One region of the Veillonella sp. 20925_1_51 genome, then DNA from elsewhere that is predicted to be linked to it. Evidence: a T-box and tRNA genes for the amino acid it is inferred to sense, from the RefSeq annotation. Region 1 holds a T-box; the other holds one or more tRNA genes.
The links. A T-box is a leader RNA that pairs with one kind of tRNA and senses whether it is charged. The one in region 1 lies ahead of cysS (cysteine--tRNA ligase), so its partner is inferred to be a tRNA-Cys.
Positions count from the first base shown of each region.

Region 2: it has a tRNA-Cys gene. The T-box ahead of cysS (cysteine--tRNA ligase) is inferred to sense a tRNA for this amino acid. The anticodon was not compared.

Region 1 covers NZ_JAPVXT010000001.1:418,391-434,843, forward strand. The annotation lists gene O3607_RS01950 (efflux RND transporter permease subunit) at 1-4, opposite strand, end outside; gene O3607_RS01955 (efflux RND transporter periplasmic adaptor subunit) at 19-1,146, opposite strand; RNA gene ssrA (transfer-messenger RNA) at 1,437-1,778, opposite strand; gene bioF (8-amino-7-oxononanoate synthase) at 1,956-3,110, opposite strand; gene O3607_RS01970 (6-carboxyhexanoate--CoA ligase) at 3,112-3,843, opposite strand; gene O3607_RS01975 (hypothetical protein) at 3,843-4,343, opposite strand; gene smpB (SsrA-binding protein SmpB) at 4,495-4,965, opposite strand; gene rnr (ribonuclease R) at 4,974-7,337, opposite strand; gene secG (preprotein translocase subunit SecG) at 7,393-7,629, opposite strand; gene sigH (RNA polymerase sporulation sigma factor SigH) at 7,635-8,309, opposite strand; gene O3607_RS02000 (NYN domain-containing protein) at 8,382-8,915, opposite strand; gene rlmB (23S rRNA (guanosine(2251)-2'-O)-methyltransferase RlmB) at 8,918-9,649, opposite strand; gene O3607_RS02010 (Mini-ribonuclease 3) at 9,651-10,127, opposite strand; gene cysS (cysteine--tRNA ligase) at 10,117-11,565, opposite strand; T-box leader at 11,615-11,821, opposite strand; gene O3607_RS02020 (bile acid:sodium symporter family protein) at 11,979-12,932, opposite strand; gene gltX (glutamate--tRNA ligase) at 13,065-14,534, opposite strand; gene ispD (2-C-methyl-D-erythritol 4-phosphate cytidylyltransferase) at 14,537-15,712, opposite strand; gene O3607_RS02035 (PIN/TRAM domain-containing protein) at 15,696-16,453, opposite strand, start outside.
Region 2 covers NZ_JAPVXT010000001.1:216,266-232,718, forward strand. The annotation lists gene obgE (GTPase ObgE) at 1-566, shown strand, start outside; gene yhbY (ribosome assembly RNA-binding protein YhbY) at 575-859, shown strand; gene proB (glutamate 5-kinase) at 926-2,047, shown strand; gene O3607_RS01005 (glutamate-5-semialdehyde dehydrogenase) at 2,057-3,316, shown strand; gene nadD (nicotinate-nucleotide adenylyltransferase) at 3,456-4,070, shown strand; gene yqeK (bis(5'-nucleosyl)-tetraphosphatase (symmetrical) YqeK) at 4,074-4,643, shown strand; gene O3607_RS01020 (LCP family protein) at 4,656-5,777, shown strand; gene rsfS (ribosome silencing factor) at 5,790-6,152, shown strand; gene O3607_RS01030 (S1 RNA-binding domain-containing protein) at 6,154-7,062, shown strand; gene trkA (Trk system potassium transporter TrkA) at 7,068-8,408, shown strand; gene O3607_RS01040 (TrkH family potassium uptake protein) at 8,421-9,908, shown strand; gene O3607_RS01045 (MBL fold metallo-hydrolase) at 9,922-10,518, shown strand; tRNA gene O3607_RS01050 (tRNA-Asp) at 10,569-10,644, shown strand; tRNA gene O3607_RS01055 (tRNA-Phe) at 10,650-10,725, shown strand; tRNA gene O3607_RS01060 (tRNA-Gly) at 10,733-10,807, shown strand; tRNA gene O3607_RS01065 (tRNA-Cys) at 10,817-10,891, shown strand; tRNA gene O3607_RS01070 (tRNA-Leu) at 10,906-10,994, shown strand; gene O3607_RS01075 (DUF523 domain-containing protein) at 11,130-11,585, shown strand; gene O3607_RS01080 (phosphoethanolamine transferase) at 11,680-13,512, opposite strand; gene O3607_RS01085 (ScpA family protein) at 13,679-14,404, shown strand; gene scpB (SMC-Scp complex subunit ScpB) at 14,417-14,926, shown strand; gene O3607_RS01095 (pseudouridine synthase) at 14,928-15,656, shown strand; gene O3607_RS01100 (NAD(P)/FAD-dependent oxidoreductase) at 15,653-16,453, shown strand, end outside.

The DNA.
Region 1 (16,453 bases):
ACACGATCTAGCCCCCTTCTATTTTGTAGCTTTTAATTGTTCTTTTGAAAGCAATTTAGCATTAACCTTCACACCGTTTTTAACCTTAGTTAAGCCATCAACGATGATTGTGTCTCCAGGTGCTAAACCGGCTTTAATAATTGTATCGCTACCACTTGTACCGCCAACTTCAACACTTTTTTGTTCTACTACACCATCAGCATTTACAACATAGATAAAGTTTTTATCCATGATTTGAAGAATGGCACGACTAGGAACAAGAATAGCATCTTTGAGTTTTTGACCAGGAGAAATCACTGTAGCAAACATATTTGGCAATAACAAATGATCAGGATTTGGGAAGGAAGCTTTCAACAAAAGCTTACCAGTAGATTGGTCAAGACTTTTTGCTGCTTGAACAATAGTACCAAATTGGTTATAAGTATCACCATCAGCGAGTTTTAACTGAATATTTGGACCATTAGAATCATCGCCAGTTGGATTTTTCATGAAGTCAAGATATTCTTCTTCAGTCATGCTAAATTCAACAAAAATAGGATCAATGGAGTCAATTGTAACTAAAGTTGTAGAACCAGCTTGTACAAATGCGCCCATATCAATATCGTCCATACGTAATGTACCGGAATATGGTGCATATACTATTGTGTCACCCAAGTTATCTTGAGCAATTTTTACAGATGCTTGATATGCTTCATATGCTGCCTTAGCTTGTTCTGTAGTACTGCGTTGTGTATCTACACGTTGTTGCGCAATCGCGTCTTGTTGCGCCAATGTTTCATAACGATTAAGATCTACTTCAGCATTTTTGTAAGTCGCATTAGCTTGAGCAGCTTGCGCTTCTGCATTAGCAAGACTAGCTTCGTACTGACGAGAATCGATACGATATAATGGTTGACCAGCTACAACTTGCGCGCCACCTTTAACATATTTTTCAACAACGTAACCAGTTACACGAGCATGTACAGCTACAGAGTTTTCTGCAACTACAGTACCAGCATAGGTTTGATTTACCTGTGCATCACTTGCAGTAATTTTGTATGCATTGACACTCACGTCGCCTGCTTGCTGTTGATTGCTGCCACATCCAGCAACCATTACAGCGGATACAACGAGAGCCGCTAACATACGGGAATAACGGAACTTCATTATCTGTACTCCTTTACACGAAACTAATCATCTATGTGTCATAATTACATAAATATCTATATATATTTTACAGGATTCTATAGGCAAAGTCAATTTTTTCGATACCCTACTACCTTTATAAAACATAGATAAAATCTGATTAAATGATAAAATCTGATTAAATTCATATTCATTGTGCACAATCAAAGCGATAAAAATTATTGACTTTTATATTTTTTTGTGTACAAAAAAATGCTAGAAGCATAGAACCATTATTTAGCATTCTATACTACTAGCATATATATTCAATATGGTGGAGATGAGGGGAGTCGAACCCCTGTCCAGAAGTGTTGCCATATAGACTTCTCCGAGCACAGTCTATGATTTAGATCTCAGGTTGCTACCGCTCACAGACAAGCTACACAACCCCAGTTCATGTTGTCTCGCCTAATTCATATGAACAACTGAATTAAGCCAGCCTACGGTTTGACGTCCATTCACACTTGGTAGGCACAAGTATGAGGGACGTAGCTTATGCAGCTAATGCAAAATTTTCTTCTGCGTTTAAATGTTTTCCCACCGTTTAACGGCCTCATGGAACGCCGACTCGCTATCTATACCACACGCACCCCTGTCGAAACCTTTACATCCCCGTGTGTCGGTCTCATAATTATAAGCCTATTTAGTATTACTGTCAATTATATGAAACCTTCACCAATTCGGTATATTCACTACTCTTAACCTTCTCAACTTATCTAAATTTGACAATTTTACCAATCCAAGGATTCTTTTATCCCTGTCTTCAGAGGATATATTATCTATTATCATGATTATAACTGTTTCATAGCATTTTGCAGTGATTGGCACACATAATCTATTTGTTCTTTATTATGCGCAGCAGTCACCGTTAGTCTAATTCTGCTTTCACCAATAGGTACTGTAGGCGGACGAATAGCGGTGCCTATAATGCCATCCTCATATAGATAATCAGATACGGCAAGTGTATCTTCATTACGCCCTATTAGTATTGGGAAAATTGGCGTTTCATTAGTAGCATCAATTCCCATAGAAATCAATTGATCTGCCATATAGTTTACATTTTCATGTAAACGCGCTAAAACAGATGCATCTGTCTCAAGAACCTGTAATGCAGCTAAGGCCGCCCCTATATCAGCAGGAGATAATGCGGTAGAGAATATAAAACTGCGGCTCGTATTAACGAGATAATCTATGATAGTACTATTTGCAGCTACATAACCACCAACAGAGCCTAGAGATTTACTCAATGTACCAAGTTGTATGTCTACTTCTTTTTCAAGTCCAAAATAGGCCGCTGTACCATGACCATTACCAATAGTTCCCGTTGCATGGGCATCGTCAACCATGAGCAATGCATTGTAATCACGGCTTAATTCATACAGTTTATCTAGTGGTGCAATATCCCCATCCATACTAAATACGCCATCTGTAACTATAAGCTTTCGAGTGTTTCGATCTACCTGTTTTAACAGATATTTTAACTCGTCTATATCACAGTGGCTATATGTTTTTACAGTACCTCGACTTAATCTACAACCATCAATAATACTAGCATGATTAAGAGCATCACTAAAAATAATAGTATTCTTATCAGCTACGGCAGAAATAGTTCCTACATTGGCCATATAACCGGTATTAAATACAAGGGCTTTTTCAGTATTCTTAAATTTAGCTAATGACCTTTCGAGCTCTGTAAATAATGGAAATGTACCAGATACAAGGCGCGATCCACCAGATCCTGTTCCATATTGTTGAGCTCCTTTCAGGGCCCCTTCTATGACACGAGTATCAAAAGTTAAGCCCAAATAATTATTTGAAGCCATCATTAAATATTCTTTATCATCTCGTTTTACTCGCACTGCATCTAGAGGACAGTATTCTCTTAAGGTTCGTAAATTATGGTTCTCTATCTTAGAATCTAATTGTTCTTTAAAAAATTTGTACATTCTATCTCCGTTGAACAAGTACTGGAGTACGCTCCAAATACTCAATTACACTTCCACTATCTATATCAGACCGTACAAAGAAAACGCGGCCCCCTATATCTGATCCAAATTCTTTCATATTAGGAAGGCGATGGTATACACCATTACAAGCAACATAACCTACTGTATAGTCTGGATCATCAGACCAACATAATTCGCCCACAATACCATCTGCTGATTGAACCTTTGAAGCTAATACTAAGGCCTCTCTCATATGTTCATTATCACCTAATGCATGAGAGTCAAAGGAGTCCATATGACTAACACGTACTCCGCGGTCACCTGTATCTAAGCGCTCGCCAGTAATGGCATCCACTAACATAGCGCCGCGCATAGATTTATCTAAACTTTTTAACAAAGATATAGCTTTAAGAACAGCTGCCTCACTAATATGAGGACCTTGTAAAATCTCAGTCGCCAATTGATGGGATTCAGGAATGCTACCAGTTTTATGTTCCTCTACCTTTAGACAGTCAATATATCTAATCTTCTCCGGTGAGATTAAATCTACAGTAATATTGATAAAATCAGCTGTTCCTTTACTGTGATGCAGTGCGCGATCAGCTAAGGATTGAGCTATAGTCCCTACTTCTTCTAACTTCACAATCCGCTCTGCACCAGAAATATGGTGGCCCCCTTTTTCATGGGGACCACCTTGAGCAGCACGCATGCGTACACTATATAATTCAGCCATTATGACACCTTCCCTTTAACAAGATCATTTTGAGGTACTTGGCTGTGAATTTTACGGAATACTTTCACAAATACTGGTGCCATAATAACAGTAAAAATCATGCCAGGCACTGCTAATGCAACCATAGGTAATGCAGCCTTACCGATATATACAGACAAGGTCAATCGCGCTAATGCAGATGCAATCGGGCCAGAAATCATAATACCTATCATATGATTGTGGCATATCCAAAGAATTAGCCCTACGATAAGTCTAAATTGCATAGCAATCATAACATTCAAAATAGTTTGGGTACCTAGCGCTAAACCGATTAAACTAGATAGACAACCACTAATAATATATTTTTTAAATCCGAATACGGCACATATGGCTACCGCCAATGGAGCCGACAGTTGAAACTCTATACCTGGAATGACATTAGGTATTTTAATAGCACCTAATACCGTAATCATAGCCGTTAAAATAGCAACCTCTGTAATGTACCGAATATTCTGATTCATGATGTTTCTCCTCTACTTAGAAAATGTCAACCACAATCACAACTCTTTGTTTACATTATAATTTCAATATGCATATTTATCAACTAAAAACACAAGATAAGTTAACAAATATCACAAAAAAATCGAGCCATTATGACTCGATCTTTTTACCTTAATATTTTTGTTGCTCTTTGAGACGCTTTGCAATATCTCGCTTAGCATCGCGTTCCGCCATATCTTGACGCTTATCGTATAACTTTTTACCAGTTACAAGACCCACAGTTACCTTTACATAACCATGGCTAAAATGGAAGTTAAGCGGCACTAAAGAGAATCCTTTCTCCTTAACCTGTGCATGTAATTTATTGATTTCAGATTTATGCATCAACAATTTACGGGTCCGTTCAGGTTCATGATTAAAACGATTGCCCTGTTCGTATGGGCTGATATGAACACCATACAACAAAAGCTCGCCTTTATCAATCCGACAAAAGCTATCCTTTAAGTTCAATTTGCCTTGACGTATGGATTTAATTTCTGTACCTGTCAACGCAATACCAGCTTCATAGGTTTCATGAATATTAAAATCATGACGGGCCTTACGATTATCAGCAATAAGAGATGGACTAGATTGTTTTGCCATATGTACCTCTATCGTTTACGTTTACTTTTAGATTTCTTAGATTGACTGCGCTTAGTCGTTTTATTAGACTTCTTACGACTTGATTTGCCTTTACTAGTTTTTTTACTGAAAGCATCGTACTTAGAATGACTAGATTTATTACTATCGCGTCGTGAAGATTTTTTACTGGATTTTCCTAAAGATTTACGACCTTTTCGACTACCATAGCCATCTCGACTACTTGCATAGTCAGAGCCATTTTGCAATTGTTCTTGTATAGCCATTAGGTTATTGACTTCACCAAGTACAAAGTCGATCTGTTTCTTTTCTACATCGGCTTTTACTAATGTAACAGTTACCTTTTCACCTAAGTGATAGGTTTTACCTGTTCTTTTGCCTACAAGTACAAAATGTTCTTCATCAAAGAAATAGTAATCATCATTCATCATGCTCATATGCACAAGGCCATCGATACCGTTTTCTAATTCTACAAACATCCCAAAGGATGTAATGCTAGAAATAGTTCCTTCAAAGACTTCCCCTACAAATGGAACCATGTATTGAGTCTTTTTAAGATCTACTGTATCTCGTTCAGCCTCAGTAGCTACTTGCTCCTGTATAGAAGAATGTTCAACAGCTCCAGCTAAGAACGCTTCGTCTACATCCCGTTTAGAATAACCATTTTTCCAATGCATATCCGCTTTTAAAAGGCGATGAACCATTAAGTCTGGATATCGTCTAATAGGAGATGTAAAATGCGTATAACATGTAGATGCTAATCCAAAGTGTCCTACATTGTTAATACTATATTTAGCTTGTTGCATAGAACGCAAGGTCATAATTTGAGCTACTTGCTCAATATCTTGACCCTTTACTACATCTAAGATTTTTTGAAAATCTCTTGGTGTTACACCATCAGTACTAAGGACGAGATTTTGCCCCAAGTAATTTAATACCTTTTGGAATAAATCTAACTTTTCTTCACTTGGGTTCTCGTGAATACGATATACCGATGTACGATGCGTATTCTTTAAGTGTGTAGCCACTGTTTCATTGGCAATGAGCATACATTCTTCGATAAGTCGTTCCGCCATGGTACGATCTCGTTTTACAATACGTAATGGTGTACCATCATGATCGAGTAATACTTTATATTCAGGGAAATCAAAATCTAAAGCACCTCTACGACGACGCATTCGATTCAAAATCTTAGAGATTTCTGCCAAATCATGCAGCATAGGCATAAAGTCTTGTAAGTCATGAGGAATAATATTTTCCTCTAATGCTTTATAGACCTCTTTATAGCTACAACGACGTCCTACATGGATAATAGATGGACGAATACGATAATTTACAACCTTACCATCTTTATCTATTTCCATCATACACGTCATAGCATAACGGTCTTCATGAGCATTTAAACTACAAATACCGTTAGATAGGACCTCAGGTAACATCGGTACTACACGATCTACTAAATACACAGATGTACCGCGTTTATAGGCCTCATTATCAATGGCCTGTCCGGATACTACATAATGACTCACATCTGCAATATGTACACCTAACTCATAATTACCATTTGGTAATTTTCGGCCACTCACAGCATCATCTAAATCTTTTGCATCTTCTCCATCGATAGTGACCATTTGTAAGTCACGAAGATCCCAACGGGCAGGGTCTTCATGAATAAGGGTATCAATTTTCTTGCTCGCTTTGATAACATCATCGGGGAAATTAAATGGAATCTTATGATTAGCCATGATACAGTTAATATCAAGACCTACATCGCCCTTATAACCAAGAATTTCAGTAATAACACCTTCTGGCTTTTTATCACCTTCCGGCCATTTTGTAATTTTGACTAGTACCTTTGCGCCACTACGAGCATCTAATGTATTTTTTAAATCTACAAAGATATCTGTCCCTATACGCTCATCATCAGGGATAACAAAGCCAAAGTGTTGTTGTCGGTCATAGGTACCCACTACTGTTTCATTAGCTCTTTCAACAATATCAACGATAATGCCTTCTCGTTTATGCTTTGTATAATTAGAAGGTACGACGCGAACACGAACCTTGTCATTATGCATAGCAGTACCTTTATTTTGTTCTGCTACATATATATCTTCATCATCAGGCATAATCACAAAGCCAAAAGACTTGCGATAGCCCTTATAAATACCTTCATATTCTTCATGTTGTTGTTCTGCATATTGATATACATCAGGTCGAGAAGATGTTAATATCCCTTCTCGAGCAAGCATTTTTGCGGAACGAATAAACATCTCAAGGTCCTTACCGCCTCGAATGTGATTATCCATGGCAGCATCTTCAATATGATATGCATGTGGTTGTATAGCTTTATAAAAGTCTAATACTTTCTTCTTCAAATTTTCACCTCCTCATATGGTAAAAAGAAAAAGCCTGCAAAGCAGGCTTACATCATTAGAATTGATTAATCATTGCCCCTAACACCAAGCTCAACACAGCAAAGATAATCCCCAATATAATCGTACATTTAGATAAGAAAGCGTCTAAACCACGTTGCTTACCACCAAAAGAAGAGTCTGCCGCACCAGATACAGCACCGCCCATGCCTGCGTTTTTGCTATTCTGTGCAACAACTACTACGATTAATAAGATAGATACGATAACTTCTACAATCATTAAAAAATTTGTCACGACTGTCATCCTTCCTGTGTGGCTCTGGGAGAATCCAAAACCCGATTTTCTAAATACTTCTCTAATTTACGTTTAACCCTTTGTAACGCATTGTCTATAGATTTGACACTGCGATCTGTGACCTCAGCCATTTCTTGGTAAGAACGTCCATCTAGGTATCCTTCCAAGACCTCCCACTCGAGTTCACTTAAAATATGACCAATATTGCGCTCAATATCATCCAATTCCTCTTGGCTGATAATAAGATCCTCAGGATTGGTAACCTTTGCTGAAGATAGCATCTCGATCAACGTACGCTCCGATTCCTCTGTATATACTGGTTTATTTAAAGATACATAAGAATTTAAAGGTGCGTGTTTTTGTCTAGTAGCCGACTTAATAGCCGTAATAATCTGTCTAGTTATACAAAGCTCCGCAAAAGCTCTAAAGGACGCTAATTTATCATGTTTAAAATCTCGCGTAGCCTTATAAAGACCAATCATCCCTTCTTGAATGATATCTTCACGATCTGCGCCTACTAAAAAGTAAGAACGCGCCTTTGCACGAACAAAGTTTTTATATTTATTAACAATATAATCGATTGCAAACTCATTTTGCTCTTCTTGAGCTATGACCACAACTTGCTCATCGGTCATTTCTTTGAAATTGTAATCGGGCTTGCGTGTATGAATTGTGTTCATATGCTCCTCCTTACAATTGAGCAGAAAAACCAATATATTCATTATACTGGAACTATATGTGATTTTCAACTATCAATGGCCACGCCGTAATTTCTCTAGCTTTTCAGCTACTTCAGGAGATAATAACCCTCCTACTTCATTACGTCGCAAGCTAAATTGATCTCGTCTATGTTCATGAGCGTATTGTAATCGTTCCTCTTCCTTAGCTATGCGAATCATATTTTGCAATTCTCGAGCTGGAATACGTAAGCCCCCAGATCCAAGAATTTGATTTTGTTCAGCTCCATCAGAGGTCACAACATATACATTCGTGTATTTGCCTTTCCGCAAAAATACTTCTCGTTCAATAAAGGAATCCGCCGTTTCCCCATCCTCAGTATACACTTCTAGAAATCCACTCGTAATAGCCTCAACAGAGCCACCAGATTTTGTATATTTACCATCAAATACAAGGATAACTTCATAGCCCTTGAATTTTCCGTAATTCAACAATCTATCTCGAAGCTCCATACGTGCATGTTCTAATGATTCATGAGCCAATTTCTTTAGATGAGTCCAGGCGAATATCACATTATATCCATCTACAATTAAAATATCTTTTAGCATAGTTACTTCTCTTGTCGTTGACGCACAGCCTCATACATAAGAACTGCAGCCGCCACAGATGCATTCAAAGAATTTAAATTTCCATACATAGGAATGGTAACGAGGAAATCACATGCCTCTTTGACAACGCGGCTAATGCCCTTTCCTTCGTTACCAATGACGATAACTGTAGGAATTGTCATATCCGCCTCGTATAAGGTACGATCACCTTCCATATGAGCGCCCATAACCCAAAAACCTTGTTTTTGAAGTTGTTTAATAGTTTGAGCTACATTCCCAACCTGTACAAGTGGAATTTGTTCAATAGCACCTGCCGATGTTTTAGCTACAGTAGCATTAATAGGAGCATTGTGACGCTTAGGAATGAGTACGGCCGTAGCCCCTACACATTCCGCAGTACGGATAATTGCGCCCATGTTATGTGGATCCTCAACACCATCTGTTAGGATAAGCAAAGGGACATCATGATTCGTCTCTTGTAGTACTTCACCAAGTTCCTTAAATTGAACAGCAGAAACAAGAGCAATAACACCTTGGTGTGGTACCTCTAAATCATATTTATTCATTTGTTTGATAGGTGTTGGACGCACTTCAATGCCTTGAGATTTAGCAAGGCCAACAATATCAGCTAGACCTGTTTTAACCTTATCTTCACTGACCATAATGCGCTGGATGGAACGACCACTTTTAAGGGCCTCTTTAACCGCATTGCGACCTACAATATAATTATCCATACTACATACCTCGTAGAGTTATTGAAAAGGCTTGCTTCATAACATCTTGTAAGCGCTCATCTTGACGCGTTTCATAAAGAAATCCAAGTACGGCTTCAAAGGCTGTACTACTACGATACTCTTGAACAGAACTACTTTTTGGCACATTTACATTACTATTTCTAGCTCGTCGTGCAATAGCTTGTTCTTGTTCTGTGAAAGCATCCTCTATTTCAAGCAATACCTTCGCTTGTGACTTAGCACAAATAAACTCAGTAACAATGGTGTGCAACACTTGTACCTTAGATATATTCATTTGTACCACTCGTTCACGGACATACATGGAGTATACGGCATCGCCAATATAGGCAAGCATAACTGCATCTGCACTGAGACACTCCTCTATAGTTCGTTTACGCAAACGAAGCGGCTCTTGTTCAAGAGCCGTCAACTTTTTTATTGCTTCATTCTTTAAGAATTGAAATTGTTTAAACTTCACGTTTTTTCCACCGTGCACCTTGAGGGGAATCCTCAATAGTAATACCGATTTCAGCCAAACGATCGCGGATACAATCAGCTAATGCCCATTGTTTTTGATCGCGACATGCTTGACGTACAGACAAGATTACTTGCATTAATTCTTCATATTCAGCAGCGTTAGCACCTGTGTTGCCTTCCCATGCTTTTTCAAGAATACCAATTACTTCTGTCATGAACTTGAAGATACGTTTTACTTCAGCAATAGCTTCTTGGCAAACAACACCTTCACGACCTGTTACAGTTTGATAGTAAATGTTGATCTCTTTAGCAAGACCAAACATGCTAGATGTAGCTAACGCAGTATTGAAGTCATCGCTCATAGCTGCTTCGAATTCTTCTTCATACTCTTTAGCTTTTTCTAATAAGTGTTGCGCTTCATCACATGGACCTGGTTCACATTTTTCAAGGTACAATAGATTTTCAATAGCAGTGCTTAAACGTTCTAAGGATTTATTTGCTTCCTCTAAACGTTCATCAGAGAAATCTAATGGACTACGATAATGAGTGCTCAACAAGAAGTAGCGCAATGCGTCTGGGCTATATTGTTCCAAAATATCTTTTACCAAGAAGAAGTTATTCAAGGATTTAGACATTTTTTCAGAATTAATGGTAATGAAACCATTGTGTAACCAATAGCGTACAGATGGATGTTGACCAGAACAACCTTCAGATTGGGCAATTTCGTTTTCATGATGAGGGAAGATCAAATCACTACCACCACCATGGAAGTCAAATTCTGTACCTAAATATTTTTGGCTCATAGCAGAACATTCAATGTGCCAACCTGGACGGCCATTCCCCCAAGGGCTTTCCCAATATGGTTCACCTGGTTTTGCAGCTTTCCATAACGCAAAGTCCATAGGATTTTTCTTACGGCCATCAACTTCGATACGAGCACCCGCTTCCATATCATCTAATGTACGGCCAGATAACTCACCATAATGTTCAAATTTATCAACGCTATAATATACATCGCCATCGAGTTCATAAGCATAGCCTTTTTCAATCAATGTAGAGATCATAGCAATAATATCTTCGATATGTGTAGAAACACGTGGATAAATATCAGCACGTTGTACACCAAGGGCATCCATTACTTCGAAATAGCTGTCGATATAACGGTTTGCAATAGTATCCCAAGATACGCCTTCACCATTGGATGTATTGATGATTTTGTCATCTACATCAGTAAAGTTTTGTACATATGTTACTTTATAGCCTACATGTTTCATATAGCGACGAATTACGTCCCAAGTTACGAATGGACGTGCATTGCCAATGTGAGGATGGTTATATGGTGTAACACCACATACGTACATCTTTGCCTCACCTGGTGTTACAGGATTGAACACCTCTTTTTGGCGCGTCATAGTATTATAAACTGTAATTTCTCTCATCGTTACCGATGCCTCCATTTTCGTAAAATAAAAAAGACCCCTCATCTCATACAGAGACGATGGTCCGCGGTTCCACTCTGTTAGGTACCAGCAGTGGCACCCACTCATCGCATAACGGCGCGTCACCGGACAAACCTACCTATAATCGGAATGTCAGCTCGTGAATGCATTTCGTCTACCTATACTTGAACCCTCCCACCATCGGTTCTCGCTAAAAAGTTAGTTGTAGAGTACTTCTTTCAGTCTCAGCTTTTACTATTAAATCTATATTCAGATATAGAAATATTATATCAATTATCCTATAGAATGTCAATGAAAACAAGAAAACCCTCATCTTTCAACATAGCCAAACAATGTATTAAACATGCATATTTCGGATATAAATTTGAAAGATGAGGATGATGAATTAACTATTAAGCATTTTCCAACTTCTCTTGATCGTCATGTTTACGGCAAATACCTGCGAAGATAGAGCCTGTAAAGTTATGAATGATAGAGAATACTGCACCTGCTACTGCCGCTTGAGGAGTAAAATGTTTAAGCGCTAAAGATACGGATAATGCAGAGTTTTGCATTGCCACTTCAATTTGCATTGCACGACGAGAGGAAACATCAATACTAAGAGCCTTACATATAAAGTACGTTACTACATAACCACTCACATTTTGTACTAAGCAAGCTACGAAGATGATGAAACCAGTTTCAGCAATTTGTTTTTGGTTCACTGCAGTAACAGCAGCCAAGATTAATAATACTGCAATAGCCGCAATTGTAGGACATACAGATTTAACAGGTTCGATCTTAGAGCCGATGAAGTAATTCAATACGATACCCAAGATGATCGGTACCAATACGATTTTTACGATAGAAATAAACATCGGCATAAATTGGATTTCAATGGAAGATGTAGCACCTGCATACAATACAACGAATAAAGGTGTCAAAATTGGAGCCAATAATGTAGAAACAGTCGTTGCAGATACAGATAACGGAACATTACCATTCGCAAGGAATGTCATTACATTAGAGGCAGTACCACCAGGACATGCACCTAACAAGATGAATCCGATACCAATTTCTGGAGGGAAATTGAAAATAAGGGCTACCAAGAAACCTGCTAATGGCATCCACAAGAATTGAATTACAGATACAAGGATAACTTTCATCGGTTGCTTAAATACATCAAGGAACACTTGAGCTGTTAATGTTAAACCCATGGCAAACATTACAAATTGAAGCATGTACGCAATGTACGGCGTCATCCAAGAAAATACAGTTGGTAATACATACGCTAACACTGCCATCAATAGCACGACCCAGGAAAGATAGCTATTGAATAAGTGGTTAAGAGAACGAATAATACTCATAAATGCACTCACTTTCATAATAAATAAAAATAAAAGACGCCGATTATTATAGCATTTCTATAGGATAATCTCAATATACATAAAAAGCTCTCATAACAATAGCTATGAGAGCTTTTTTCTTAGATTGTATTACTATTTTGTTAAAGCGCTAATATTGTCTAAGCGATGCAAGCATTTTTCTTTACCAAGCAATGTAACAATATTATTCAAATCTGGACCATGCATTTGACCAGTTAAAGCTACGCGAATTGGCATGAATACGAATTTACCTTTCAAAGCAGTTTCTTTCATAACTGCTTTAATAGTTGCTTTTACAACATCAGGCGTAATTTCATCAAGTTCAGCCAATGCACTGCGGAATGCACCTAGAACTGTTGGTGCTGTTTCTTCATTCAATACAGCACGCAATTCCTCTTCGTGACCTTCTTCAAGGAATACAGTTTCACCCATAAACATGCCTACATGATCTTTAATTTGCGCCCCATAGCTAATATGGTCGCGGAATGTAGAGCATAATAATGTCAACCAATCAATATCCGCTTGATTTAAGCTATCTGGAGCCAAGCCAACTTCTTTCAAATGTGGCAAACAAAGATGGAATAAATCTTCGTCGCTCAAATTTTTCATATAGTGGAAGTTGATATGGTTTAATTTATCAATATCAAATACTGCTGGGTTCTTCGCTACGCGATCCATGGAGAAAGCTTGAATCAATTCATCTTGTGTGAAGAACTCTTCTTCCCCTTCTGGAGCCCAACCAAGAAGAGCCAAGAAGTTTACTAGTGCTTCTGGTAAATAGCCCAATTGTTTGTATTGTTCAACAGATGTAGCACCATGGCGTTTGGACATTTTTTTGTAATCTTTGCCAAGAATCAAGGAAATGTGACCAAATTTTGGCACTTCCCAGCCTAGTGCTTCATAAATAGCCATTTGACGTGGAGTATTAGATAAATGTTCTTCTGCACGAATAACGTGAGTAATCCCCATCATATGATCATCCATTACTACTGCAAAGTTATATACAGGAATACCATCAGATTTTACGATTACAAAGTCACCTACACCATTGGATTCAAAGGATACATGACCACGTACCATATCATCGAAAGCATATGTTTTATTCAAGGGAACGCGCAAGCGAATGGTTGGTTTACGACCTTCTGCAATATATTTAGCCTTTGTTTCTTCATCTAAATGTTGGCAATGGCCATTATATTTAGGTGTTTCACCACGATCCATTTGTTCTTGGCGAACAGCATCTAATTCTTCAGGTGTGCAATAGCACTCATACGCTTTGCCTTCATCCAACAAACGTTGTGTTACTTCTTTATATAAGTCAAGACGTTCTGTTTGACGGTAAGGACCATTATCGCCACCTACATCAATGCCTTCATCCCAGTTCATGCCAAGCCATTGCAAGGAAGCTTTGATATTTTCTTCACTTTCACGAGTAGAGCGAGCCAGATCTGTATCTTCAATACGCAATACAAATGTGCCTTTTTCTTTACGTGCTAACAACCAGTTAAACAAAGCAGAACGAGCACCACCAATGTGGAATGGACCCGTAGGGCTTGGAGCAAAACGAACTTTCATGGAACTCATGATTATACCTCTCCTTCATATACAGAAACGACAGCTTGTGCAGCAATGCCTTCACGGCGCCCGATGGCCCCAAGCATTTCATTTGTTGTCGCTTTAATACTAATACGTTCTAATGGTATTTCTAAAACAGATTGTAAGTTAGCCTTCATCGTATCGATGTGTGGCTTTAACTTAGGTGTCTCTGAAATAACCATAATATCTATATTATAGGCTTGTAACCCACGTTCTTTCAATAAGGAATTAACCTTTTCTAGTAAAAGCATGCTAGAAATCCCTTTATACTGGTCATCTTCAGGTGGGAAATAATATCCAATATCTCGTAGACCTGCAGCACCTAGCATAGCATCCATCAATGCATGAATAAGAACATCCGCATCGGAATGCCCATCAGGGCCGAGTTCAGATTCGATATGAACACCGCCAAGAATACATGGGCGACCTGCTTTTAATTGATGAATATCATAACCAAATCCAACGCGCATACGTGTATCCTCAATTTCTAAATATCGCTTAGCTACTGCAATATCATTTGGTGTTGTCACTTTAATATTACAATAATCCCCTTCAACTATATGTACAGGTTTACCTACATACTCAACTAGTGATACATCATCAGTACCAAGATACTTAGTTTCATATGCCGCTTGATGAGCCTCTACAAATAATTCTTTTTGAAAGCCTTGTGGCGTTTGAATTTGGTATAGCTCACTACGCTGTAATGTTTCTAGAACATTATGGTCTGTATCAACTCGTTTAATGGTATCTGTAGCCGGAACACCTACTGTAGCAGCACCATAGGTATTAGCCGAGTCAGCAACATTATTAAACATTTCTGTAGAGGCTAATGGTCGCGCTCCATCATGAACAAGGACAATATTGGTTTCTTCTGATACAGTTTTAAGGCCACATGCTACAGAGTCTTGACGCTCTTTTCCACCCAGCACTATATGAACTGGAACAGACAAATCCAACTCTTGAATATGTTTTGTCATATATTCTTGTTCGCCTTCGGCTACAACAAGAATAATCTCTTTCAAACCTTCAATATTTGCCACATTTTGCAATGTACGCTGAATGATAGAGAATCGTCCTAAAGGGATAAATATCTTATTTTCTTTATACCCCATGCGGCGCCCCGCACCAGCGGCGAGAACAATACAACTAATTACCTTGTCCATTTTGTCCTCCATCTACACGAGCAAAGATCATGCGACCTGCACTAGTTTGTAATATGGATGTAACCATTACCTCTACAGTTTGCCCCACATAAGGTTTACCATCTTCAACAACAATCATGGTACCATCATCGAGATAAGCAACACCTTGGTGTACTTCCTTGCCTTCTTTCATAATTTGCACGCGAATCCATTCGCCTGCAATGAGGGCCGGTTTCAGTACATTGGCTAGTTCATTCAGATTAAGCACCTCAATGCCTTGCACTCGAGCCACCTTATTTAAGTTGAAGTCATTAGTCATCAACTTCCACTGCTTATCCAAAGCAAGACGCATTAATTTAGAATCTACTTCTGTAAGATCATCATAATCATCTTCTATCACTTCAATGGCTACCTTGTTAGCATCTTGCATCTCTTTCAAAATATCGAGGCCACGACGACCGCGATTTCTCTTTGTAGCATCAGCAGAGTCAGAAATAATTTGTAACTCATTCAATACAAAGAGGGGAACCATTAGAGGGCCTTCAATAAATCCTGTATTACATAGTTCCTTAATACGTCCATCAATAATAACAGATGTATCTAGTAGTTTTGGTGTGCTCGTAGTTTTATCAGATTTATGAGTAGAGAACATTTTAAAACGACTTGTTTTTTTAGGGCCTTCTCCACTCCATTGTTGTACATAGTTATTGTACATTTCAGGGCCTTTACGAGCCATAATTTTAAGGCCACTATATCCAAAGA
Region 2 (16,453 bases), 200 kb from region 1:
GTACTAATATTTTAATTCACGTCCTTGATGTATCTGGTATGGAAGGACGCGATCCAAAGATTGATTTTGATGCTATTAACGAAGAGCTTCGTAAATATTCTGAAAAATTAGCCAATAAAAAACAGATTGTTGCGCTCAATAAGATTGATATGGTCTTTGATGATACAACAATTCCTGATACAAAAAAATATTTTGAAGATAAAGGCTACGAAGTATTCCTTATCAATGCATTAAGTGGCGAAGGTTTACCAGAACTTATGGAACGAGCGTACTACTATGTAGAAAACTACGAGCCAGAACCGGAAGCAACTGATGATACAGTAGTATACGAAGCAAAACCAGATGTAGAATTCGTTATCACTCGTGGTGACGATGCTGCATTCTATATTACAGGTAAACGTATTGAACGTTTAGTAGCAATGACAAATTTAAGTGATGATCAATCTCTTCGTAGATTCCAACGCATTTGGCGCTTTATGGAGCTAGATGCTAAATTAAAAGAAAAAGGTTGTAAAGACGGTGATGAAGTTGTAATTGGCGATCAACGCTTTACATTCCAAGAGTAGGAGTAATAATGACAGGAAAACAAAAACGGTATTTACGTTCTTTGGCAGCAACAATGCCACCAGTAGTTCAAATTGGTAAAAATGGTTTAGAAAACAGTGTTATTGATAGTGCTCGCGCAGCCTTAATGGCTCGCGAATTAATCAAGGTGAAATTACACAACAATAGCCCTGAAGATAAGACGATTTTCCAAGAGTTAGCCGATATGTTAGGTGCTGAATTAGTCCAAGTTATTGGTTTTAATGGTGTTTTATATAAAGCTAAAAAAGAACCTAAAATTATTTTACCTAAGTAAATCGTCATATTACTAAATTTTATTATAGTGGGAACGTCATAACCTGTTGGCCTAGGAGGTTAATCTATGCGCAGTGCTATCATCGACGCAAAAAGAATAGTAGTTAAAGTAGGCAGTAGTACGCTATGTTATGTTAATGGACATTTAAACTTAGAGCGCATAGAAAGATTAGTACGCCAATTATCAGATTTAGCTAATCAAGGTAAAGAGGTTATCCTTGTTTCTTCTGGTGCAACGGGAGCTGGCCTTGCTCCTCTAGGATTTAAAGAAAAACCTAGAGACCTTGTTTTGAAACAAGCTGCTGCAGCGGTAGGACAAGGTATCCTTATCCATATGTATGAGCGTATGTTTCGTGAATATGGTCGTACAGTAGGTCAAATTCTATTAACAAAAGAAGATAGTACAGGCCGCCATAGTTATCTAAACTTACGCAATACACTACATACGTTATTGCAACTCAATGTTATTCCTATTATCAATGAAAATGACGTAGTTGCTATTGAGGAATTTAAAATTGGTGATAATGATACTTTATCTGCTACTGTGGCAGGCATTGTAGATGCTGATTTGCTTATCATCTTATCCGATATTGAAGGATTATATACAGCTAATCCAGCAACTCATCCTGATGCAACATTGATAGAAGTCGTTTCTGAAATTACTGATGAAACCTATGCTATTGCAGGTGGAGCTGGATCTAATATGGGTACAGGTGGCATGTATACCAAGATAAAGGCAGCCCATATGGCTACAAACTCTGGTGTACCTATGGTAATTACATCCGGTGAAGTAGAGGATTCTGTGCGACGCGTATGTAAGGGTGAAAATATTGGTACCCTCTTTGAAGCACATGATGCTGGCTTATCAGGAAAACATCACTGGCTTGCCTTTGGTAAACGATTAAAAGGGTCAATCACTATTGATGATGGTTGCGCTTGTGCTGTATTAGATAAAGGTGCTAGTATTTTACCAGCTGGTATTATTGATGTAGATGGGGCATTTGGGCCTGGTGATACAATCTCTATTTACCATGATGGTAAAGAAATCGGTCGAGGTCTTATTAACTATGGCATCGAAGATATGAAGGCCATTAAAGGTCATAATACAAATGATATAGCTCAAATTTTAGGAATTAATACAACCTATGATGAAGCAATACATCGTAATAATCTAGTTTTATTACATTGAGGATATCCTATGAACCAGTATGAAGAAATTTGTAAAGATATGGGTCAAAGAGCTAAAGTGGCATCTTTTGAATTAGCTCAAATTGATCAAGGTACATTAGATTCTGCATTATTGGCAATCGCTGATGCTGTAGAAGCACAAACCGATGAAATTATGGCCGCTAATCAATTAGATCTAGATAAATCTGGGGATTATAATGTACCTCAAACTATGATAGATCGATTAACATTGACACCTAGCCGTATTTCTCAAATGGCTGAAGGTGTTCGTCAAGTGGCCTCTATTGAAAGTCCAGTTGGTTCAGTTATAGAAACAATTACACGTCCTAATGGTTTAGTTATTGAAAAAAGAGCAGTGCCTTTTGGTGTTATTGGCATTATATTTGAAGCTCGTCCAAATGTGACTATCGATGCAGGGGTCCTCTGTTTAAAAACTGCAAATGCTACGATATTACGCGGTGGTAAAGAGGCATTCCATACTAACCAAATTATTGTGTCTATTATGCGCAATACCTTAGAAACACTAGGCATTACGCCAGATGCGATTCAACTCGTGGAGGTTCTAGATCGAGAGATGGTTGGCGTATTACTACAACAACGTGAATATATTGATGTTGTTATTCCACGTGGTGGAGCAGGACTCATTCGCCGTGTTGTTAATGAAAGTAGTATTCCTGTAATTGAAACGGGGAGTGGTGTATGTCATACCTTTGTCGATGAATATGCCAATCTAGATATGGCGTTAGAAATTGCTATTAATGCAAAGGTACAGCGTCCATCTGTATGTAACTCTATGGAGACTCTATTAGTACATCAAGCTGTAGCTGCTGAGTTTTTACCTCGTCTTGATGTGGCGTTACAAGAATATGGGGTACGAATTCACGGCGATAATGCTGTAGCTCAATATATGGGTAATACTATTCCTTTAACAGATGATTCTTTCAATACAGAATATAATGATATGGACTTAAATGTACGTATTGTTGATACTCTTGAGGAAGCAATCGATCATGTGAATTTATATTCTACACATCATTCAGAAGCTATAGTAACAGATGAACCAATGCGTGCAAAAGTATTTATGAACTTAGTAGATTGTTCTACAGTTTATCACAATGCATCAACTCGTTTTACTGATGGTTTTGAATTTGGTTTTGGTGCGGAAATTGGTATTAGTACCCAAAAGCTTCATGCTCGCGGACCAATGGGATTACAAGCACTAACATCATATAAATACTTTGTATTTGGAGAAGGCCAAGTTCGAAAGTGAAGACCGTATATTACTTAATAAGGGCATACTACAGATATATTCAGACTCCAAAAGGTCGATACGAATGGATATCCTATGGAAAGGCATTGCTCTTGTTTATCGTTATCTGTGTCATTGTCATTAAGGGTGTGGCATTATTATGGTAGAGAAACGTCGTATAGGAATCATAGGTGGAACATTTAATCCTATCCATTTAGGGCATCTAATGATTGCTGAGGTTGCTTGTGAAAGCTTTAACCTAGAAAAGGTAATTTTTGTACCTGCCAAGGTTCCGCCTCACAAACAACATGATGTAATAGATAGTCGTCATCGATATGCTATGACGGCAGCAGCCGTATCAGATAATCCTAATTTTGAGATTTCTGATGTAGAGATGCGTCGAGAAGGCCCTTCGTATACAGTTGATACTATTCAACATTTTAAGGTCCTTTATGGACCAAATATTGAATTTTACTTTATCGCTGGTACTGATACAATTCGTGCATTACCAACGTGGAAGTTTATTGAGGAATTATTAGATGAGGTCCACTTTATTGGCGCTACAAGACCTGATGGATCAAGTGCAATTGACGAAACATTAGCGATTTTAGGCCCTAAAGCACGTGAAAAAATACATCTTATGGAGGTTCCTGAGATGAAATTATCTGCTACGTATTTACGAGAACGTCTACGTTCTGGTAAAACAGTTCGATATATGTTGCCAAAATGTGTGGTGGAATATATTGAGGAACACCATATTTATGGGAAGGAATAAAGGATGTTATCATTTGATGAAATACAACTTAGCGTGAGTCAATGGCTGAGCAAGAAACGATTTAAGCATACTCTTGGCGTTGTGGAATCGGCTACTCATTTAGCTAAGCTTTATGGCGTTGATGTGGAAAAGGCTAGATTAGCCGCATTACTACATGATTGCGCTAAAGAATTGCCTTTACAGGATATGCAAAATCTTGTGAAAAGTGAATCTTATGATGCTGATCAACAATTATTAAGTAATGGCAATCTTTTACATGGTTTAGCTGGTATGATTCGAGCAAAAAAAGAATTTTCTATATCTGATGATGAGGTTTTAGAAGCCATTCGAGTTCATACGACTGGAAAGGTACATATGTCTACGCTAGATAAGGTGATATTTTTAGCAGATTATATTGAGCCTAATCGAGATTTTCCCGGTGTGGATGAGTTGCGTAACGTTTCAGAACTAGATTTAGATAAGGCTGTATTGCTTGGTTTTGATAATACTATTATTCATCTTATTGAGCAAAATTTATCGATTTATCCGTTGACCATTCTTGGTCGTAATGATGTGTTACAATCTTGTAAATAATGGAGTTTATATATGGAAGAACGTGAACGAGCAAGAGCTCGCCGTCGTAGAAGAAGACGTCAACAAAAGTCATCTGTTAAATGGCCTAGATTTATAGTAGCTGTTATTGTAGTACTTGCCCTACTTGGGGGTATAGGCTATGGTTTGTATACTGGGGTATCTTATGTGTATAGAGCTGTTACAGGTACTACTGAGACAACTGATACAGCTGTAGATAATGGAAATAAACAAGATGGTAATACTGTATCTGTAGAACAAAAAGGGTTAGATAAACCATTATACATTCTTGTTGTCGGTACTGATGATAATAATCCTAGTCAAAGTGATAGTCTATTCTTGTTATCCATTAATTTAGATCAAAAAACAATGGATGTTATTGGCATTCCTAGTAATAGTAAAATTGATAATAGAGATCAGACCGATGCAAGTATGCTCAATAGCATCTATGAAAAAGGTGGTATTGATCTAACAAAGGCTGTCATTGAAGATATGTTCCATATTTCTATACCATATTATGTTGTAGTTAATCAAAATGCTTTCAAAAAGACTAACGATGTATTAGGAAATCAACAAATCTATGTAGAACAGACTATGGAACACGTAGATGCAGAGGGAAATAAAGATATTGATTTGCAACGAGGATATCAAACATTAGATAGTGATAAGGCTTTATCCTATTTACGATATTCTGATCCAAAACACGATACATTTACACGTGTACAACGACAAGAAAGATTTTTGAAACTATGGGTAGAAGAAGAGCATAATTCATTCTTCTTAACAAATGCATGGCATATTTGGAGAATTTGGGATCATTATGATAGTAATATTTCTACATTAGATGCTATTAAGCTTGTGTATAATGCTAGCAAAATTAATAAGGAAGAGATTCATTTCTATATTCTTCCTGGTGAAAAAGAGTTAGTTGGCGATATGACATATTGGAAGGTAAATCCAACAGAAGCACAACGATTAGTAGGCATTACGATGGGAAATCTACCAGCCAATGAAATGACACAATTTGTTACAGCTCCAACTAATAGTACAGCCAAGGTTGCACCTGAATCAGAACATAATGGTGGTACTATCACAAAGCCATCAGAACCGGGTGATGAGAGTACTAATAAACGTTAAAAGGGGAATAGTATGAAAAATAAAGAAGAAGTTAAACAAATCGTATTACAATTAGCACAAGCTGCTTTTGATAAAAAAGGCAGAGATATCGAAATTCTCGATTTAGAAGGTGTATCTATGTTAGGGGATTACTTCCTAATTGCTAGTGCAAATAATATTAAGCAATCTCAGAGTATTGCTGATGAAATGGAAGATAAAGCAGCAGAATTGGGCATGACAGTAAATCATAGAGAAGGTTATCGCGAAGGTGAATGGATTTTACTTGATTTTGGCGATATTATTTGTCATGTCTTTGGTGGTGATGAGTTGCGAGAATTCTACGGTTTAGAAGAATTATGGAATGATGCAGTTCGAGTTCCATTTGAAGGAGTATAGTATGGCTACAGAATTGTTGGAAAATACAATTGCCACATTAAAAGTATTGCGTACTAGTGATCAAGGGGCTTTTCTAGATGGTCAAACTGGCAATACAAATGATGATATTTTGCTTCATAAGGATCAACAAACATCTCCTGTTGCCATTGGTGATGAAGTAGAGGTATTTTTATATCGCGATCCAAAGGGGCGTTTGACTGCTTCTATGCGTTTACCAGCGATGAAGGTAGGCCAAATTGGGTATGTTGAGGTAATCAATACTACAAACTTTGGCTGTTTCGTAGAGGTTGGTACTGAGCGTGGTATCTTCATGCCTCACGCAGAGATGCGTGGTCGTCCTCAAGTGGGCGAAAAAGTTTGGGTTCGACTCTATACAGATAAATCTGGTCGTTTTGCAGTATCTATGGATGTTGATGACGAAATGCGTCGCGCATCTAAGGCTGCTACAGATGCTAAAGTAGGACAACTTGTTAAAGGCGCTATCTACAACTTGACTAGTGATGGGGCATTCTTCATCACTCCTGAACGATGGATTGCCTTTTTACATCGTTCTGAGATGACTAGAAAATTAAAAGTAGGAGAAATGGTTGAAGGTCGTGTTACCTTTAAACGTGATGATGGTCGTATCAACGTATCTATGCGTCCTACTAAGGAAAAGGCACTCATTTCTGATGGAGACATTATAATGGAGTACCTTCTTAATCGTGGAGGCAAGATGCCATATAGCGATGAATCTTCTGCGATGTTGATTAAAGATAAATTTAATATCAGTAAAGCTGCCTTTAAGCGTGCTTTAGGGCATTTGATGAAAGAGAAAAAAATTGTTCAAGATGATGGTTGGACATTGTTAACTGAAACAGGACGTCAATGGACACCTCCTGTTGGTAATGAATCACAAGAAGAGGAATAAAGGCGATGAAAATTGTCATTGTAGGTGCTGGTAAGGTTGGCTATTCCTTGGCACAACGCTTGATACAAGATAATCATGATGTATATGTAATTGATCGTTCTCCAGAACGTATACAAAATCTTGAAAATACACTAGATGTTAGCCTTGTTCAAGGAAATGGCAGTGATATACAATTGCTCAACGAAATCGGTATGGATGATGTAGGAATGTTTATTGCTGTTACCGATTCTGATGAAGTAAATATGTTATCTTGTTCTGTAGCTAAAATTACAGGTGTTCCTACAACGATTGCTCGTGTGCGAGATAATACTGTAGCAGAACATATGGATGATGAGATGCGTGCTAAATTAGGGGTCGATTTATTTATCAATCCTGAAATGGTTACGGCTCAAGAGCTTTTACAAATTCTAGAGACTCCATCAGCTATTGATGTAGAAGAATTTGGCCAAGGTTCTGTACGCCTTATGGAATTTAAGATTACAGATGATATTCCATTAATAGGTCAACCTTTAAAAGATATTAAATTCCCTGAAGGTGTTTTACTAGTAGGGGTTTTACGGTATGGTGAAATGATTATTCCCCATGGTGAAAGTATTCTACAAGTTGATGACAGTGTATTCTTCTTAGGCTTAAAAGAGTCTGTTGAAGAAGTAGAAAATCTTTGGTTCCATAATCACAGTACATTTTATAAACGGGCTGTTATCATTGGGGCTGGTCTATTAGGTAGAAATCTAACAGTTCTTTTAGAACAAGCGGGATTCTCTGTTAAGGTCATTGAAAAAGATTTTAACCGCTGTGAAAAACTTGCTAATCTTGTAGATAAGTCTATGGTTATCAATGGAGATGCTACAGACTTTGACCTTTTAGAAGCAGAAGAAATTGCAGATAGTGATGTTATAATTGCTGTTACAGATGATGATAAGCTCAACTTGCTTGTTGCTCTTGTCGGCAAGCATATGGGCATACCAAAGACAGTTGTGCGCGTAGGTCGACCTGAATACATTATGCTTATGGAACAAGTGGGTATTGATGTTGTATTCTCGCCACGTTTATTTACAGCGAGTCAAATTTTACGTTTCGTGCGTAGTGGAGAAGGTGTTTTATCTATTTCGACCTTTGAAGGTGGAAAAGCGGAATCTATAGAGGTTGCCATTACAAGTGAATCACCTGTGGCTGGTAAACAACTAAAAGACATTCGTTTACCAGGGAAGGCGTTAGTTGGTGTAATTTTACGTGGTGATGAAGCCATCGTACCACGTGGTAATACTGAAATCTTAGATGGAGATCACATTGTTCTATTTGCGTTACCTGAATCTGTAAGTAAATTACTTAAATATCTTACCTAGTATGGAGGGACTATGCGCATTCAAATTGTCATGTCCTTAGTGGGGCGATTATTATATATATTTGGGATTTTTACATTAATTCCTTTTATATATGGTATCGTATTTGAAACTGCATATTGGTCGTTTTTGGTTACTACTGGTATTTCATTTGGCTTAGGTGGACTTTTATCCTATTATGGTCATGAAAGTCAAAGCTTTAGTCTTCGTGATGGGTTTTTAGTTGTATCAGCTACATGGATATTAACTATTATCTTAGGTTCCTTACCATTTATTCTTAGTGGTATATTAACCAATGTATTTGATGCTCTATTTGAAGCTACATCAGGGATTACAGCAACTGGTGCTACAATTATTAATAGCGTAGACGATTTACCTAAGACATATGTTTTATGGCGTGGACTAATGCACTGGATTGGTGGGATGGGGATTATTGTCCTTATCTTATCGTTCTTAAAGAACTTAGGTGCAGATGCAGCTCATATGTTTAATGCAGAAGCATCGGTACCAAAACCTGGTGTTGTTATGCCTCGTATTCAATCAATGGCCTCTAAACTTTGGCGTTTATATGTTGCTTTTACCGCCATTTGTTTCGTTATGCTATGGGCTGGTGGTATAGAGCCTTTTGATGCATTAAATTATGCATTTTCCATTATTGCTACAGGTGGTTTTGCACCTACATCTGCAGGTACATTTATTTATGAACAAAGCAACTATATCTGTTTTGTATTTATATTTTTCATGATACTTGCTGGTGGTAATTTTGCAGTATATTATAATGCACTGCAAAGAGGCATTCGCGTTTTGATTGATGATTTTGAAACACGTATGTATTGGCTAGTTATTTTTATTGGAATTGCTATAATATCAATTTCGATGGCAGTACAATCAAATATTAATGATCCAATTCAAATCTTTAGAGATGTTTCCTTTAATTATGTATCGATTCAAACTGGTAGTGGATTTGCTGTAAGCGATTATGATTTGTGGCCAGCCGCTGCACAGATGATGTTATTTATTTCATCATTTTTTGGTGGTTGTAGTGGTTCTACAACAGGGGGCGTAAAAATTATTCGCCTCATTATTCTAATTAAGAGCAGCATTATTTATTTAAGAAAATCAATTCATCCTGAGATGGTACAAGTCGTGCGCATTAATGGTAAACCGATGCCTACTAAATGGATACAGATGGCACAGCAATTTTTATTTTTATATTTAATGATTTACGTTATATCTGTTTTCCTTATGACTTGTACTGGAATGTCTACTTATGATGCGATGCAAATTATAACAGCTTTTCTTAGTAATGTTGGCATTGGATTTGGTGGTTTTGGGCCTACAGATGCCTTTGGTAGTATGTCTGATGGTGCTAAATGTGTAGCCATGGTAGACATGTTATTAGGTCGTTTGGAATTATTTACAATTCTTGTTATGCTTCATCCTCAATTCTGGGAAGGGTATTTTATAAAAAAACAATCTGCTAAACGGTATCGTATCCTATAGGAGGGCGAATAATATGAATATTATAAAACGCCCTCTAGGGCTTTATAAAGCAAATTGTTATGTATTAATTAAAGATGGAAAATCTCTTATTATTGATCCCGGGTTTCATAGTAAGCATATAATTGAAATGGTAGGAGATTCTGAGCCTTTAGCAGTATTATTAACACATGGTCATTGTGATCATGTATCGGCTCTTGATGAGGTTTGTGAGTATTATAATATTCCTGCTTATTTACATCCTTTGGATCAAGAGTTATTACAACTAATCCGACGTAGACCTAGTGTATATAAAAAGAAGATGTACACGAATTGTAAAGATTTAGTGGCCGGTAAATTAGAAGTAGGGCCTTTTATAATAATGGTACATCATACACCAGGCCATAGTGCTGGCTCAGTTTGTTTGGAGATTGGTGGACATCTTTTTTCTGGAGATACTTTATTCAAACAAAATGTAGGAAATACCGATAACTACAAGAGTAATCCCCGTGATTTAATCATTAGTTTGAAGCATATATTAACATTATCAAAGGATTTAATTGTCGAACCAGGACATAAAGAATCTACAACATTAAAAGATGAAGAAGAATTCATCAAAAATATTGTAGGATAGTGTTGACAAAAGTCCTGATAACCGATATACTAAGCAAGTACTTTGGATACGGCCCCGTGGTGTAGCGGTTAACATGTCGCCCTGTCACGGCGAAGATCGTCAGTTCAAATCTGATCGGGGTCGCCATTCATGCCTCGGTAGCTCAGTTGGTAGAGCAACGGACTGAAAATCCGTGTGTCGACAGTTCGATTCTGTCCTGAGGCACCATGTACATGCGGGAATAGCTCAGCGGTAGAGCACCGCCTTGCCAAGGCGGGGGTCGCGAGTTCGAATCTCGTTTCCCGCTCCAACTTTATATGGCGGCATAGCCAAGCGGTAAGGCAGAGGTCTGCAAAACCTTTATTCCCCAGTTCGATTCTGGGTGCCGCCTCCACAATCGTTACCCATGCCGGGGTGGCGGAACAGGCAGACGCAACGGACTTAAAATCCGTCGGTTGGAAACAACCGTACCGGTTCGATTCCGGTCCTCGGCACCAATTAAGACTAACTTCGGTTAGTCTTTTTTTCTTATTTAAATCTAGATTTTAAATGTGTATAATTTAAAAATATGAAAGTGCGTTTGTTATTAGAATGGCATAGTTTAAATACGATTATCTATGTTTAATAAAGTTATGAATAATAAAGCAAAATTATTAATTAGTGAATGTTTATGTGGCGTATCCTGTCGTTATGATGGAAAAGATAATCTTATAGAACAGTTACCACTGTTAAAGGATACTTTTGATCTAGTAACCGTATGTCCAGAAGTATTAGGTGGGCTTAGCACACCTCGTGATCCTGCGGAACGACAAGGTAAACGTGTATGTACGGCTAATGGAACTGATGTAACCACAGAATTTCATAAAGGAGCTCAAATTGCATTGCATATAGCAATGCAACAGGGATGTAAGCAGGCTCTAATGAAAGCAAAAAGTCCTAGTTGCGGTTATAAGCGTATTTATGATGGTACCTTTAGTAAAACCCTGCGAGAGGGGAACGGATGTACTGTAGAGGCCTTATTAATGAATAATATAGAGGTTTATACGGAAGAAGAAATTGACTTATTAATGGAACAAAAAAAGAGATGAGTTTTTAACTCATCTCTTTTTTCGTGTTAGTGAAACCTAAACTACATTATACTAACATAATAAAATGCATTTATATTACTGAAAATGTTAAGGTTTATTTTCCTGCGTTTACAGGATCATTAGTTAATGGTTGTTCCCCTAGTAAGGTAGTTAGGTTATGTAAATTGAATCGATACTTACCATTACTAAAGTCTCTTGTTACATCATACCGTTGATTAGGTGCGTGCATAAGACCAATCAATGTGTCATATAGTAAATCATTTGTAAAGTATTGATGTTCGTGTTTAGAGAGTTCTTTTGCTGTTTGAGGATACTCAGCACGATATTGAGGTGATAAATATATCCAGAATGGAATATGAGTCATAACAAAGTCAAATGTATCTGGATTATGAGATTTATCCAAGCTTTCACCATGGTCAGAGAAATACACCATGGCTTGTAAGTTTAATTTTTCCTTACCATAAGTATAAATCTGTTGTAATAACCAGTCTGTATATAATTGGCTGTTTGCATATGCTTCTTGGCCATCTGGATATGGACCTTGTTTCCATTTACTAAATTCATGTGGATAACGGTCATTGTAGTAAATATGACTACCCATGATATGAATGACGATGAAGTTATTTTTACTTGGATCAACAGACTGTAATAATGGTAAGAGTGATTCATCATAGCGATCAGAGAAAGCATAGGATTCATGTGACCATTTAGTGGTATCTGCTGTTTTAGCCATTAATGAAATAGCTGTATCATATTCGCCAAATACACCTTGGTTACTAAACCAAGAAGTAGTATATCCTGCTTTTTTAGCAACATCTAAAATATTCGCAGAATCGAGGAATGGTTTATCATCATATTGATTACGTTCAGATAGAGCACGTTCGAGGGTAGGTACTGTTTGTACGTATGATGAATATGCGTTATCAAAGAAAACAAAATCTTTATTATCTGCACGCATAGTACCTTGCCATGGCGTATCATCATAAGGGAAGTTTGGATTATATACCTTCATATAATCACGAGAACTAGATTCACCGATAACTAATATGATAGTACCTGGTGTTTTACTAGCAGAAGTTTCCTTTGTATCCAAATTGAAGGAATCGAATACTAAATGATGGTTATCATTATATTGTTGCATTTGTTTTACATAGTCGCCAGCTGCAATCCAGTTTGCTACAATACATGTTTTCGGGAATAAGAAGAATGGTACGTATACTAAGAATGCTACTATGGATGCAATGAGCAATGTGGAGCGCATAGGTCGTGTAGTATTCAAGTTTACTACCGCTTTCATTCCTAGATTAGACCAATAGAGTAGATAGGTCCATATTACAAGGCCAATACCAACAGCGATAAGACCAGGAATACCAGCAGCATTTTTTAAGAAACCAAATGCTTCTTCAGGATTTGTCATGTATACTGCTAGTAAACTAGCTGGCGTTAAACAATGCCATGTAGTTAGATAGTATCCTATTTGTAAGAATGGGATAAGGCTCAATATCATGGTAATAATTGCCATGATTAATGATGTAGTTTTATGGAGACGATTCGTTTGGTTCAGTAAAAATTGAATCCCCGATAAACCCATAAAGATTAATAAGCCAAATAAAAAATCATTAGCAAATTCATAAAAATATAAAGGTTTTACATAGGACCAGTGGAACAAAAGTGGGAATGTAAGGGCCCAAAGAATACCGACTAAGCCATATCCCAAAAATGGTCTATGAAAAACGGTACATCCCATAAAATATTGAAATAAAAAAGTACCTACAATTGTTGGTACTGCTAAAATCGTTATATCTTCAACATCTAGACCTAGTGTAATAGGTTCATAGATGAAAAATAGAGCTATATATAAAGCAATACCAATGATACCAAAGCGAAAGATGGGGTTTCTCCCAATTTGCTTTAAATTAGATGACATAATAAATCCCCTCTTGAAGGAATACACAATAATTTATTTCTATAATATATAATAATTACTATAATAAAGATAGCAGATGACTGTAAAAAAAACAATTATTTGAAAGTACTACTATAAATGCTTTATAATTATATAGTTAAAGTATATTTTCTAAGGATTGGGGTTTATGGGAGATTATAATTACAAGTTGGATGTCTTTGAAGGTCCTTTGGACTTGCTTTTGCATCTTATTGAAAAACATAAAATAGAAATCACCGATATTCCTATCGTTGAAATTACGAGTCAATACTTGGAATATTTAGATAATTGGAATCACTTTGATATTCATTATAGTAGTGAGTTTCTTGTAATGGCTTCTACTTTGTTACAAATTAAATCGCGTATGCTATTACCTAAAGCTGAACCTGAGCCGGAGGATGCTGAAGATCCACGTGATGAATTGGTAGCTAAATTAGTAGAGTTTAAAAAAATCAAAGATTTTACAGCTATATTGATGGAACGTACAGCTGTATCCGCCAACATATTTAGTAGACCTGAAGAAACAAGCGTACTTGGGATAGACAATGTATATAGTTTAGAACTTTCCCGATTATATGAGATTTTTTATCAGACTATAAAACGCGCTAAGGAATTACCTGAAGAGGAGCCTATTCGCGAGGTCAAAGTTGAAAAAGACAGTTATAGTTTAGAGGATATGATTTTGTCTTTATCTAGTCGAGTACGACGTGGTGAAAGTTTATATTTTAGAGAGTTATTAATAGCAATTGAAACAAAAAGTGGTATGGTAACAATCTTTATGGCTGTTTTAGAATTGTTGAAGCAACAAGTTATGGAAATGCGCTATGAAGAGGATGATATTATATTCACTGCAGCCTTAGAAGGTACCGTATAGAAAGGGGGCTATATGAGCTTACCAACAATGCATTTAGAGGCCGTGTTATTCTCATCGGCAAAACCTATATCAATAGAAATGCTTGAAGAAGTATTTGAACTTTCAAAAGAGGAAGTACAAGATTATATAGATACATTACAACGGGAACTAGAAGAGAAAAATCGCGGCATCCGTTTGAGAGTATCTGGAGCAGGTATTGAGTTAGTTAGTGCCATGGAAAGTGCTGACTATGTAGGGCATATCCGTAAGAGAGAAGATAAATTATCTAATGCAGCGATGGAAACATTAGCTGTCATAGCCTATAAACAACCTATAACTAAAGCTGAAATTGAAGAAATCCGCGGTGTAAATAGTGATAAGATTATTAAACAATTACTCACTCGATCTCTTATTGCGGAACTAGGTCATAAAGATACTGTAGGAAGACCTATTCTTTACGGAACAACTGACGAGTTTTTAAGAAGTGCTGGCGTAGAATCTATTGAGGCTTTACATCAAGAAGTTTCAGAAACAGAAGGATAATATGGAACGATTACAAAAATTTATTGCTAGTTGTGGTGTAGCATCACGACGCAAGGCAGAAGAATTGATTACAGAAGGAAAAGTTCAGGTTAATGGTCGTAGAATCACTGAATTAGGTGTGAAAATTGATCCTCAAAAGGATAAAGTTAAGGTTAATGGTCAATTATTAGCCCAAGAGAAACCAGTTTATTACTTGTTAAATAAACCAAAGGGGGTTATTACATCTGTGTCTGACCCTCAAGGTCGTGAAACTGTTATAGATTATATTAAAAATGAATCAAAACGAATCTATCCAATAGGTCGCCTTGACTTATATACAGAAGGGTTATTGTTGTTGACTAATGATGGTGAGTTGGCTCAAAACTTAACTCATCCGTCTAAGGGCGTAGAAAAAACATATGAGGTGCGTATTAAGGGCCGTGTTCGTGATGAAGATTTACAGGTTATTGCCAATGGTGTAGCACTGGAAGATGGTATAACAGCTCCTGCAACAATTGTAGATCTCGGTTTTGATGATCATAATGGTGTTCATGAAGTAGAAATTACAATCCATGAAGGTCGTAATCGCCAAGTTCGTCGTATGTTTGAACACTTTGGGTACCGTATTCATAACTTAAAACGAATTGCCTATGCTGGGCTTACCTTAGGTGGTGTTAAACGTGGTGGTTCTCGTCAGCTTACAATTCGTGAAGTAAAAGCTCTAAAAGCGTTAGGAGCAGGTAAGGAATGAAACAAATTGTAGTCATTGGCGGTGGTGCAGCAGGTCTTATGGCAGCTGTTATAGCTGGTCGTGAAGGGGCACGTGTCATCTTACTAGAAAAAATGAATATGGTTGGTAAGAAGATGGGCATTACAGGTAAAGGTCGCTGTAATATTACAAATAGTGCAGATATGACCGAGTTCATTAAAAATACGCCTGGTAATGGTAAGTTCCTATATGGCGCTTATGAACGCTTTAGTAATGAAGACTTGCTTGAATTATTACATAGTTGGGGCTTAAAAACTAAGGTTGAACGAGGGGGACGTGTATTCCCAGAATCTGATTCTGCTTTAGAAGTACGCAATATATTCATGAAAATCCTTAAAAAGTATAAAGTACAAGTTCATTTAAATGAACCTGTTACATCAATTACTGTTGAGGATGGTCGTGTTGTAGGAGTTACAACAGATAAGGAACAATATGCTTGTGATGCCGCTATCATTTGTACCGGTGGTGCCTCTTATCCGTTAACTGGTTCTACTGGTGATGGATATGCTTTAGCTAAAAAAATTGGTCATACCGTTACAGATATAAGACCATCATTGGTACCAATTGTAACAGGGGAATCTTGGGTAAAAGATATTATGGGGCTTAGTCTTCGTAATGTTGAGGTATCCGTTATTTCGAAAAATAAGTTACAAGCAAAACAATTTGGGGAAATGATGTTCACTCATTTTGGCCTTACGGGTCCTACAATCTTGTCTTTAAGTCATACAGTAGGCAAATTGTTGCGTAAGAAAAATCCACAAATCACTATTGAAATAAAT